Regions from separate parts of the Rossellomorea oryzaecorticis genome, predicted to be linked through region 2. Evidence: riboswitches for the same ligand, from Rfam matches in the RefSeq annotation. Region 2 holds a riboswitch; each other region holds the start of a gene.
The links. Region 2 has a riboswitch for cyclic di-GMP ahead of folE (GTP cyclohydrolase I FolE). Riboswitches for the same ligand answer to the same signal wherever they lie in the genome.
Positions count from the first base shown of each region.

Region 1 (3,280 bases), on a different contig from region 2:
AATATTCCCCGGCTTTTACACCTGACTTGATCTGAACCTTGCCGTTCACTTCCAGTCCTGTTTCGACGGTTTTCTTTTTCACGGTACCTTTTTCAGTCAGCACCCAGATATGTTTTTTCTTCCCTGACTTTTCTACTGCCGTTACAGGCACCACCAATGCATTCTTCACTTCATCGGTAATCACCGATACAAATACATGATGTCCAGGCAGGAGTTTATTTTCATTATCCTGCAGCGTAATCTCAATTGGATACATGCTGTCCGTTTCGATGTGCGGATCCCGTTTAGGGAGAGTGGATACATCCGATATGAGCCCCTTCAGGGTTTTCTTTTCAACCTCTGACTGAACCTTCGCGTCCATGTTTTCTTCCACGTCCATGATTTCCTTTTCCGTCAGGTCTGCCGTCACGACCACAGCATCAGAGGCAATCGTGATCAGCGGGTTCTGGACGGAGTGGGAGAGTTCTTTGACTGTACCTTCCCCGCTGCTTTCGACGGTCAGCGTGGTTTCATATGATTCCAGATCGGAAATCTGACGCTCAAGGCTGTCGATTTGGTTTTCCAGGCGATCTATCTCGAGTTCCCGAGAGGCAATTTCCTTCTTTATATCATATTCTGTTTCAAGAGCACTTGCTTCGAGCGGCATCTCTTTTTCTTCATCAAATGAAGAAGGGAGTGAGTTCTCGAGGCGTTCCAGGTCGGATATATTGTCATCGATACTGTCGATTTCATCTTCGAGCTGATCGACCTCAGATTCCAGTACATCTTTTTGGCCTGTGAAGTCGGTCACTTCATATTCGTACAGCGGCGTGCCCGCTTTCACTTCATCGCCTTCTTTGACGAGGAACTTTTTAAAAGAACCGAATTCATCGTTAAAATATAGATAAGTTTCCTCAGCTGAAGTGACAACACCTGATTTAGGAAGCTCTTCCTGTAGATCGGCTTTATCAAGTGCTTCCCATTGTTCGATCCGGACTTCCCGGTCAACTTTGCTCTTTGCCTTTTCGATCAGGTAAGCATTTGTACCGACAAACAGGAGAGACAAAGCTAGACCAGTGTATAATACTTTGCGCTTATTCATAAATGATCCCAGCCTTTAGACGTTAAATTAAAGTAGAAAAATCGATATAGGCTAAAAATGCTGTAATTGCCCAGAAAAAAAGATTGGTCAGTAAGATGACTAACCAGATCAGCCAGTTCTTTTGTGCAGTTAGCTTCTTAAGCCCTTTGTATTGAATGAAGAATATCCAGATTTTAAATAACGAGAAGCTCCCCAAGAAATAAATGACCCATGGATTCTCCGTTATGTATTGGGCAATGACTCCTAGAGAGAAGGGAGACGAGAACCAATCAAGTGAGAGGAATAAAGATAAAGGGATATAGGTCAATCTTTCAAGTAACAGAATGAGAAGTACCAGTCCCTGTACGATGACAAGCTTTCGGTATTCCCCTTCCTCTGAAATTGTCCAAAAAACAAGGGCCGGGACAAATAAGATGATGGCTGCATATAACAAACCCAAAATAATACGTCCGAGAAGAAACATGGATTTTTCTAATTCAAAAGCGGTCGGAGAAAGTGCGGAAATCTCTTTTGAAAGAGGGTCCATCCCTATTCCGAAAGAGGATATAAGGCCAAAAATAATAACAGATAAGAGAAAAAGAATGGATATATTTTGACGGTATCCTCTTAATATTTCCATCTCTTTAAGTTGGTAAAAAAAATAAGACGGTTGTTTTAGTCCTTTAAGAAGTTTTACTTTATTTTGCATAAATATGGGTCCTCCAACAAATTTTGAATGCATCTTTTATTCTATCGAAATTCCTCGAACTTTTCCATAAAATGTAGAATGAAAGTTTATGAAAATAAAAAAGCGTCATCAAGACGCTTTTACATGTGGTAACTAAGGTATGTTGTTCCTGCAACCAGTACGATGGTAAAAACAAATAAGCTTATGTACATCCACATTTTACGAGCTTTCTTTTTTTGCATCATTTCCTCAGGTGTTAAAAAAGACATACTGAAATACTCCCCCTTTGGTTTGGTAGCTGGCTGGCATTAAAAAAGCCCCTGTAGCTTTGCGTCACCATTTTTCAATGATTTTGCCGTTTCAATCCATACCATCATCATATCGGATGCTCATAGGTTCTTTTAATAGGTAAAAGGTAACAAATCAAAAAAATATTCTCAAAATTATATTTGAGCTCGGGTGTATAATTCTGGTAAAATATCAATTAATTGAGGTTTGAAATTTCGACATAGAGTGTATTAAAGTAGTAGAAACATGTTTGAATTCGTAGGAGGTTGTCTTTTTGAATAAGAAAGTCAGCAAGGAGCAGCATGTTCTCTCTGTCATGCAAAAAGCATTCGACAAAGGGCAGCAGGGGAATATGGATGCGAATAAAATGTTAAATTGGCTAAAACAAGAACTGCAAAGTGAATATACATTACAAAACGAAAAAGCACTCTAAACCCTCCCCGGTTAAAGAGTGCTTTTTCACTGTAAAGCAGAGAGGGACGGGCCTTTAGCTTGCTAAAGGCCCGTCCCTCTCTAATTGACGTTTACCAGTCTTTTGCAAAGGTGTACAGGGAGGCGGAGATGTTTATGAACTTTTCTTGTCGTTTCTCCGTCTGATAGGTGATCGATGCCAGTGTTCTTTTTAGTTTAGGATGTTCATCAAGCATTTTTAAGATGGCAGCCGTTTCTTCATCTTCGAATGATTCCCTCAGTATCATCGGATCTGTTGAATAACCTTCACGCTCTTCCCCGTAAAGAATACGATTCATTTCTTCTGTGGGAATCTTGTACACTTCTTTGAATTTTAACAGCGTGTCCAATGAGATTTCCCTTTTTCCGCTCTCATAATTCGAGAGACCTCCTGGACTGATATTCAGTCTTTCGGCAGCTTCTGTCTGTTGCAGACCAAGAACCTCTTCTCTGTAACGTCTTAGTTCTTTATGTAACTCAAGCTTCATCATTTTCACCGACTATCCCTTTTCCTTCAAGATAATCTTTTTATCTGCTCGTTTCGGATTATTCAACATATCGAAAATGTAATTATGTTTTCAATATGAAAATTATGTATCTGTCTGTATATCGTTACGTAAAACTGTAGTGCTATAATATAGTAAAATATTGTCATTTGTTGTTGCATCTTAACGAAGGGTGGAGAAAATATGAGAATACCGGAAGAAGAGAGAAAAGTGTACGGTAAGCGGAAAACAGCAGCAACGGATGGAAGAGAAAGAAATCTGTGTCTGAATGGCTATGCTGCAAGCAGG
Region 1 covers NZ_JBJOSA010000010.1:127,400-130,679, forward strand. The annotation lists gene ACKA06_RS13320 (efflux RND transporter periplasmic adaptor subunit) at 1-1,081, opposite strand, end outside; gene ACKA06_RS13325 (hypothetical protein) at 1,104-1,769, opposite strand; cyclic di-GMP riboswitch class I at 2,039-2,115, opposite strand; gene ACKA06_RS13330 (hypothetical protein) at 2,311-2,469, shown strand; gene ACKA06_RS13335 (helix-turn-helix domain-containing protein) at 2,561-2,977, opposite strand; gene ACKA06_RS13340 (hypothetical protein) at 3,176-3,280, shown strand, end outside.
Region 1: another riboswitch for cyclic di-GMP. It lies ahead of ACKA06_RS13325 (hypothetical protein); the one in region 2 lies ahead of folE (GTP cyclohydrolase I FolE).

Region 2 (3,280 bases):
GAACATTCTTCCGATCTGATTAAAGTCCTGGACCTTGAGGGCAACGTCCTTTATGCATCACCTTCCCACCAGCACATCCTGGATATCGACCCAGATCATTATCTGAACAAGTCATTCAAATGTTTTCTTCATCAGGAAGATATGTATAAAATAGATTGGTTGATCAATAAAATCATCCAGTCAGAAGAGTCCGCCTCCATCGAGATCAGGGCCGCCAAAAAAAGCGGGGAATGGGTCTGGATTGATTCCGTCGGGACACCGATATTTGATGAAGAGGGGAAAATTGTCAGTATCATCACAGAAGGGCGAGATATTTCCGAGCGTAAATTGTATGAAGAAAAGCTGAGGAAGCTTGCTCTTTACGATCACCTGACCGGACTCCCAAACCGTACGTTGTTCATAACCGAATTGAAAAAAGCCATGGACGAAGCGATCAGGACGCAAACGAAACTTGCCGTCCTTTTCATGGATCTGGATAAATTCAAGAAGGTAAATGACACAATGGGGCACGATGTCGGGGATCAATTACTCATTCGGTTTGCAGCTAAGGTAACATCGTGCTTGAGGGAAGATGATGTGCTGGCCAGGTTTGCAGGCGATGAATTCGTTTTGTTGATTCCCGGGTTGAAGGAGGAAGAGGAGGTAGTGTCAATTGCACAGCGGATCATCGAATCCCTACAGGAGGAATGGGAAATCGAGAAGCGTGTGTTCACCACCACTTCTTCAATCGGCATCAATTTTTATCCGCCGTATAAGCAAAGTTATAAAGATATCATTAAATACGCCGATGAAGCCCTGTATAAAGCAAAAGAAAACGGAAGAAATCATTTTCATATTTACAATTTTGAAGGAATAGCCGATACTAGGAGTATATGCCTATGATGTATAAAAGGGAGGAAGCATACCGCTATACGTTTCCACAGCCGGTTCCGTGTTCGTTCTCCATTGTCGGGGTCGAGCATATTCGCATCAACACAGGCAAAGGGGAAGGAGAACTGATTGACATCAGTCCCAAAGGGTGTAAGCTGAGTACCCTGTTTGATATCCCCGTCCATCAGGAAGTCAGTGTCCAGATGGAATTCATCCTTTACACTGAACGCTTGATCGTTCCGGGCATCCTGGTATGGCAGAGGATTCACGGACAAGGCTTCCATTACGGGGTCGAATTTACCGGTGATGAGAATCTTAGTACATCGATCACGGAAGACCTTAAACAGTTAGTCAAACAACAATAAAAAAGAATACCTTCGATAATGGCAAACTTACTGAAAAGTAAGGACGCAAAGCTACGGGTCTAAGGCTGTACCAGCTACGATCGCCGGGTTACCGAAAAGGATTGGAGAAGCGATGGGAAGAGTAGTGAAAAATGCTACTCTTATTCAAGCAGACCCGCCAACCTTTTTGGCGGGTCTTTTTGTATTCAGAAACTAGGAGGAATGAACCATGACAATCGAAATGCAAACAGGATTATTAGAGGATCACGTACGGGCGATTCTGGAATTGCTCGGGGAAGATACAACGCGTGAAGGACTTCTTGATACGCCGAAACGTGTAGCGAAAATGTACAGGGAAGTGTTCGAAGGAGTCGGTGTCGATCCCGAAATCGCCTTGACGACTACGTTCGAAGAAGAATACGAGGGAATGGTCGTGGTAAAAGACATCAATTACTACACATTCTGCGAACATCACCTCATCCCATTTTTCGGAAAGGCGCACATCGGCTACATCCCGAATGGAAGAGTCGTCGGCTTAAGCAAGTTTGCAAGACTGGTAGAACTGATCTCCAAACGTCCGCAGGTACAGGAGCGGATGACGCAGCAAATGGCCGACGCCATCATGAACGTCCTTCAGCCGGAAGGCGTCATCGTCAGTGTGGAAGGGCAGCATCTATGCATGTGTGCAAGGGGAGTGAAGAAACCGGGAAGTTCGACGGTCACGACGATCAAGAAAGGCTCGTTCAAGGAGAACACGGCTTTGGTGGATGAGTTTGAACGGGCTTTGGCAAGGGATTAAAAGGAGGGTGTTAAATGCTTTATCTATCCAGAAAAATGTACTTTTCAGCACTCCATTCCTACAGAGTGGAAGAGTGGAGCGATGAATGGAATCAGCAGGTATTCGGTCCGTGCAGCAACCCGAACGGCCACGGACATGAATATACACTTGAAGTGATGGTGAAAGGGAAGCTCAACCGTGACTCCGGTATCGTCGTAAACATTACGGATATTGACAAAGTGGTCAAATCCTTTGTGGCGGAAAACCTCGACGGCAAGTTTTTGAATAAAGAGAACGATTACTTTAAAGACAACATCCCGACTACTGAGAATATCGCAGACTATTTGTGGAAGGGGTTGGATGGGAAAATCGATCACTGCCAGCTTCACAAAATTCGTCTCCATGAAAATAACTTTTTATATTCCGAGAAGGAGGATGGACAAATGGTCCGGTTAACACGCAAATATCATTTCTGTACGGCACACCGCCTGCACAGCGAGCAACTGAGCAGCGAAGAAAACCAGGAAATCTTCGGGAAGTGCAACAATCCATACGGCCACGGCCATAATTATTATCTTGAAGTCACTGTAAGTGGGAAGCCTGATCCCGTTACAGGGATGATTGCGAATCTGGCAGATATCGATGCAGTGGTAGAGAAAGAAATCATGAAGAAATTCGATCACAAGCACCTGAATTTAGACACAGAAGAGTTTAAGCATCTCAATCCGACCTCTGAGAATGTAGCCGTCGTTATCTGGGACCTGCTCTCTCCCAACCTATCAAATCTGTTTAAAATCGGTCTTTATGAAACGGAAAAGAACTACTTCGAGTATTACGGACCACAAGAGGATATTCAGTATGGAGCATAATAGTCGGTTAAGTGGAAAAACGATTGTCATCACAGGGGCCAGCAAGGGGATTGGCCATGAAACGGCTCTGCTTCTTGAAAAAGAGGGGGCGAATCTTGTACTCGGGAGCCGTAGCTATCAAGAAGAAAGAAGAGGAAATGTACTCGAACTTCCTCTTGACGTATCGGATGAACAATCCGTCCGTGATTTTGTCAGGAAGGCAATCGGGCAGTTTGGCAGCATTGACGTCTTGATCAACAGTGCCGGAGTTGGCGTATTTGAAAGTATCCTTGATTCCTCAGTTGAAGCGTTTGATCAAATGATATCGACCAATCTGCGCGGTGCATATCTTACTTCTAAATATATTGGAAAACACATGTTGGAGAAGAAAAGGGGCCACATCCTCAACCTGGTATCCGTAGCCGGAACAACGGCGCTTC
Region 2 covers NZ_JBJOSA010000003.1:291,224-294,503, reverse strand. The annotation lists gene ACKA06_RS05660 (sensor domain-containing protein) at 1-882, shown strand, start outside; gene ACKA06_RS05655 (PilZ domain-containing protein) at 879-1,235, shown strand; cyclic di-GMP riboswitch class I at 1,246-1,331, shown strand; gene folE (GTP cyclohydrolase I FolE) at 1,444-2,013, shown strand; gene ACKA06_RS05645 (6-carboxytetrahydropterin synthase) at 2,028-2,861, shown strand; gene ACKA06_RS05640 (SDR family oxidoreductase) at 2,851-3,280, shown strand, end outside.

Region 3 (3,280 bases), on a different contig from region 2:
ATGGCTACCTGAATGGATGTGAGTTCTCTGTAGATCAGGTGCGAACAGAGAATGTAACACAATATTTTTCAACAACGCCGAAATGGAGCGGGTATTACGAGGGTGGTTATGGAAGGTCGTATAACGGATGCATTTATTTCGGTTCCGACAGCAGTCCGGAATCCCCTATTGGTGCCATCGTGATGGAAGGCAGTAAAATAAATAAGATCCCCGGACAAATCAAACAAGTAATAGGGAAGCCTGATTACGAGGGATACAGTGAAATGGATGGATTGTGGACTATGTACTACCGCTTAAAGAATGGATATGAGTTATTTTTCAGTTTTAAAGATCCGTCTTCTAAACTGATGAATGTACTTTATAAGGATAAATCACTGGATTAAGTGGAGAGCAAGGAACGAATAGTCGTTTCTTGCTCTTTTTATGAATTAATATTTTGTCAAAAAATGTTGTCGATAAATGATTGTCGTAAATTATAGAATTTTCTGAAATATATGTGTAAAATATAGGTAAATAGTAAGGAGTGGAGGTAGTTAACCGATGCCGATGTACTATATGAAGGAAATATGGACTCCATTAAAGTTAATAGGAATCAAGTTTTACAAAAGTGAAAGCGGCAGCCTATATATAAAAGTGTTACAGCAGCCGAGAAAGCGGATATTCGGCTAGAAGCAAATGACAAGTTGATGGAGCGTGCGAGAAAGGCAAAACCATTGAAAAGTGGTGGCGCAAAACTATAGGGGCTTCCGTCCATAAGACGATGCTTGCCAGTTGCCGAATACGTCCTATTTTTACATATCGGGAAGACGATAAACCTTGAGTTATGAAGGTTTTTTATTTTGTCTTTTTTATAATTGACGTACACTATTTCTATACTTTATAGGCTGAAATTACCAAAAACACCACGGTAATTTTAGCTTATTTTTATGATAAAATTACCAATGGTGTAACATTCCAGATTAGTAAAATACATAAAAAAGGCTGTTTTCTAAAAGATTGTTGCTTTCCGTAAATAGGCTTGCAACCTGAATGCAGATTGAGGACGTGCTCTTTTCGAACTCAAGTTTAAACTAGATACGGACGGTCAACCCAAAAATACCCAAGTTTCGGTATTTTCTTGTCTGTATAGCAACAAATTATGCGAAAAGAGCCTAAAAAAACAACTAATCTTACATCTAGAATACTACATAAAGGAGAGAGAAAAAATGGGTCAATATTCTAAACGATTACGTAAGTTCTTGTCTGCGGCAGCAATAGCAGCGACTATAACGGCAGCCGTTCCGACAGCTTCGGCATTTACATTTAAAGATGTATCTGTAAGATATGAACTTGCTGTTGATTATCTTGTGAGGGAAGACATTACAAACGGTCTTTCTGAATCGAAGTTCGGCATAACTGAACAGATCAAGCGTGCTGATGCAGCTGTCATGATTGCCAGAGCTTTAAATTTATTAGGGGAACAGGCACCTGATGCAGGGTTCAATGATGTCCCTGAACGTGCCAAAGACGCAGTTAATATTTTAAAGCAGCAAGGGATCATCAATGGGAAAACATCAACTCGTTTCGGTGCAGATGATACCTTAACCCGTGGGGAAATGGCTATTATCATTGCCAGAGCCTATCAACTAAAAGGAGAAGCGGGTGTCCCGTTCGTTGATGTGAACAACCGGTATATGCCATTTGTAAAGGCGCTCATCGCCAATGATATTACACAGGGAAAGACTGCGACATTATTCGGAACTGACCAGGAGATCACACGTGGTGAGTTTGCGCTTTTCATTTTTCGTTCAGAGTCCCCATATAATCCTGTATTCATTAAAGTGATTGAACCGGAAGATATTACAGCCCGTACCTATATGGACGTGTCCCTTCCAAACGTCACCCTCCTTATGCGGGGAAATAATCTTGAAGAAAGATCGGTCGGCTGGGAAATGATTGATTACAGCGAACCTGGAGAATATATTCTTCATGGGGATATCAATGGAACAGACCTGAAAACATCTTTAAAATTAACCATTGAAACGACTCCTGAGGCAATCAACGCCCAAAAAGCGGACGATATAATAGCATCTTTACCTGAAACAATTACGTTGGAAGATGAAGAAAAAATAAAAGAAGCAAGATACCTCGTGGATGAAGTGCTGCAAAGAGGAAGTAAAGATATGATTAAAAATCTTTCGGTCCTCGAAAAAGCAGAACATTCCATTAAACTTCTCTATGCAATTGAGGATGCTGAAGAAGTGATTGCGGCATTGCCGGATACCATCACTATGAAAGATAAAGAAAGTGTGGAAGCTGCCCGTGAAAAGGTCGATTCCGTTCTCAGCATGGATGCTGAAGCCGCAATCTCCAATATCAAAAAACTGGAAAAAGCAGAACGTACGCTTCTTCTGACGGGTCTTATTAACGAAGCAGAAAAAGCAATTGAAGTGATCTCAAATCCGGTCACTCTTGATGATGCAGAAGCGATCGAAACGGCAAGGGCTAAAGTAGATGAGGTCCTGAAAGTGGATCCAGAAGCAACTATTAAAGGAATTGAACATCTGGATGAAGCTGAATCCGAAATCGTGATTCTGAAAGCTGTGTATCAAGCGGAAGAAGCGATTGCTGCTCTCCCTGATACCATTACTTTAGATCATCGCTCTGCTGTGGATGCAGCACGTGAAAAGGTAGAAGCTGCATTAGCACTTGATGAAAACCTTGCAATTAATGGGCTTGGTAAACTTGAAGCAGCAGAGGGACGCATCCAAGAATTGCTTATCGAATCTGCACAAGTCATGCAAAAATGAATACAAATAAAACCTACCAACTATCAGCAGTGATCACACCGGAGGAAGCTGCCGGAGGACTTAATGTGACTTGGACTTCAGATAACCCTGCTGTAGCAACTGTGGATGAAACCGGTCTGGTTACTTCCCATGAAGAAGGATCCGCAGTCATCACAGCAACGCTTTCAAATGGAAATACTGCAGAAACCGTAATTGAGGTCTCTGACAGACCGATGCTTACATTTGGTCACGGCACCAGCCAAATCAACAACGTTATTAAAAGCTTGAGCACTTCCTTTAATAATATGAGCGAGAACACTGTGATTGTAAAGAAAGTTGAGATTTTTGAAGGAACGACGAAAAAATCAGAGTATAGTCAGGCAGATCTCAACAATGCCGGAATCGATACAGAAATTTCTCAATACGAGAAGTTTGGAATAAGTATCACCTATAATTATGGCGGCTTGTTGGCTTCGAATGGAGTTTACGTTAAATACACTGTTCAATCCGGC
Region 3 covers NZ_JBJOSA010000028.1:6,202-9,481, reverse strand. The annotation lists gene ACKA06_RS19795 (S-layer homology domain-containing protein) at 1-383, shown strand, start outside; cyclic di-GMP riboswitch class I at 694-779, shown strand; gene ACKA06_RS19790 (S-layer homology domain-containing protein) at 1,206-2,789, shown strand; gene ACKA06_RS19785 (Ig-like domain-containing protein) at 2,786-3,280, shown strand, end outside.
Region 3: another riboswitch for cyclic di-GMP. It lies ahead of ACKA06_RS19790 (S-layer homology domain-containing protein); the one in region 2 lies ahead of folE (GTP cyclohydrolase I FolE).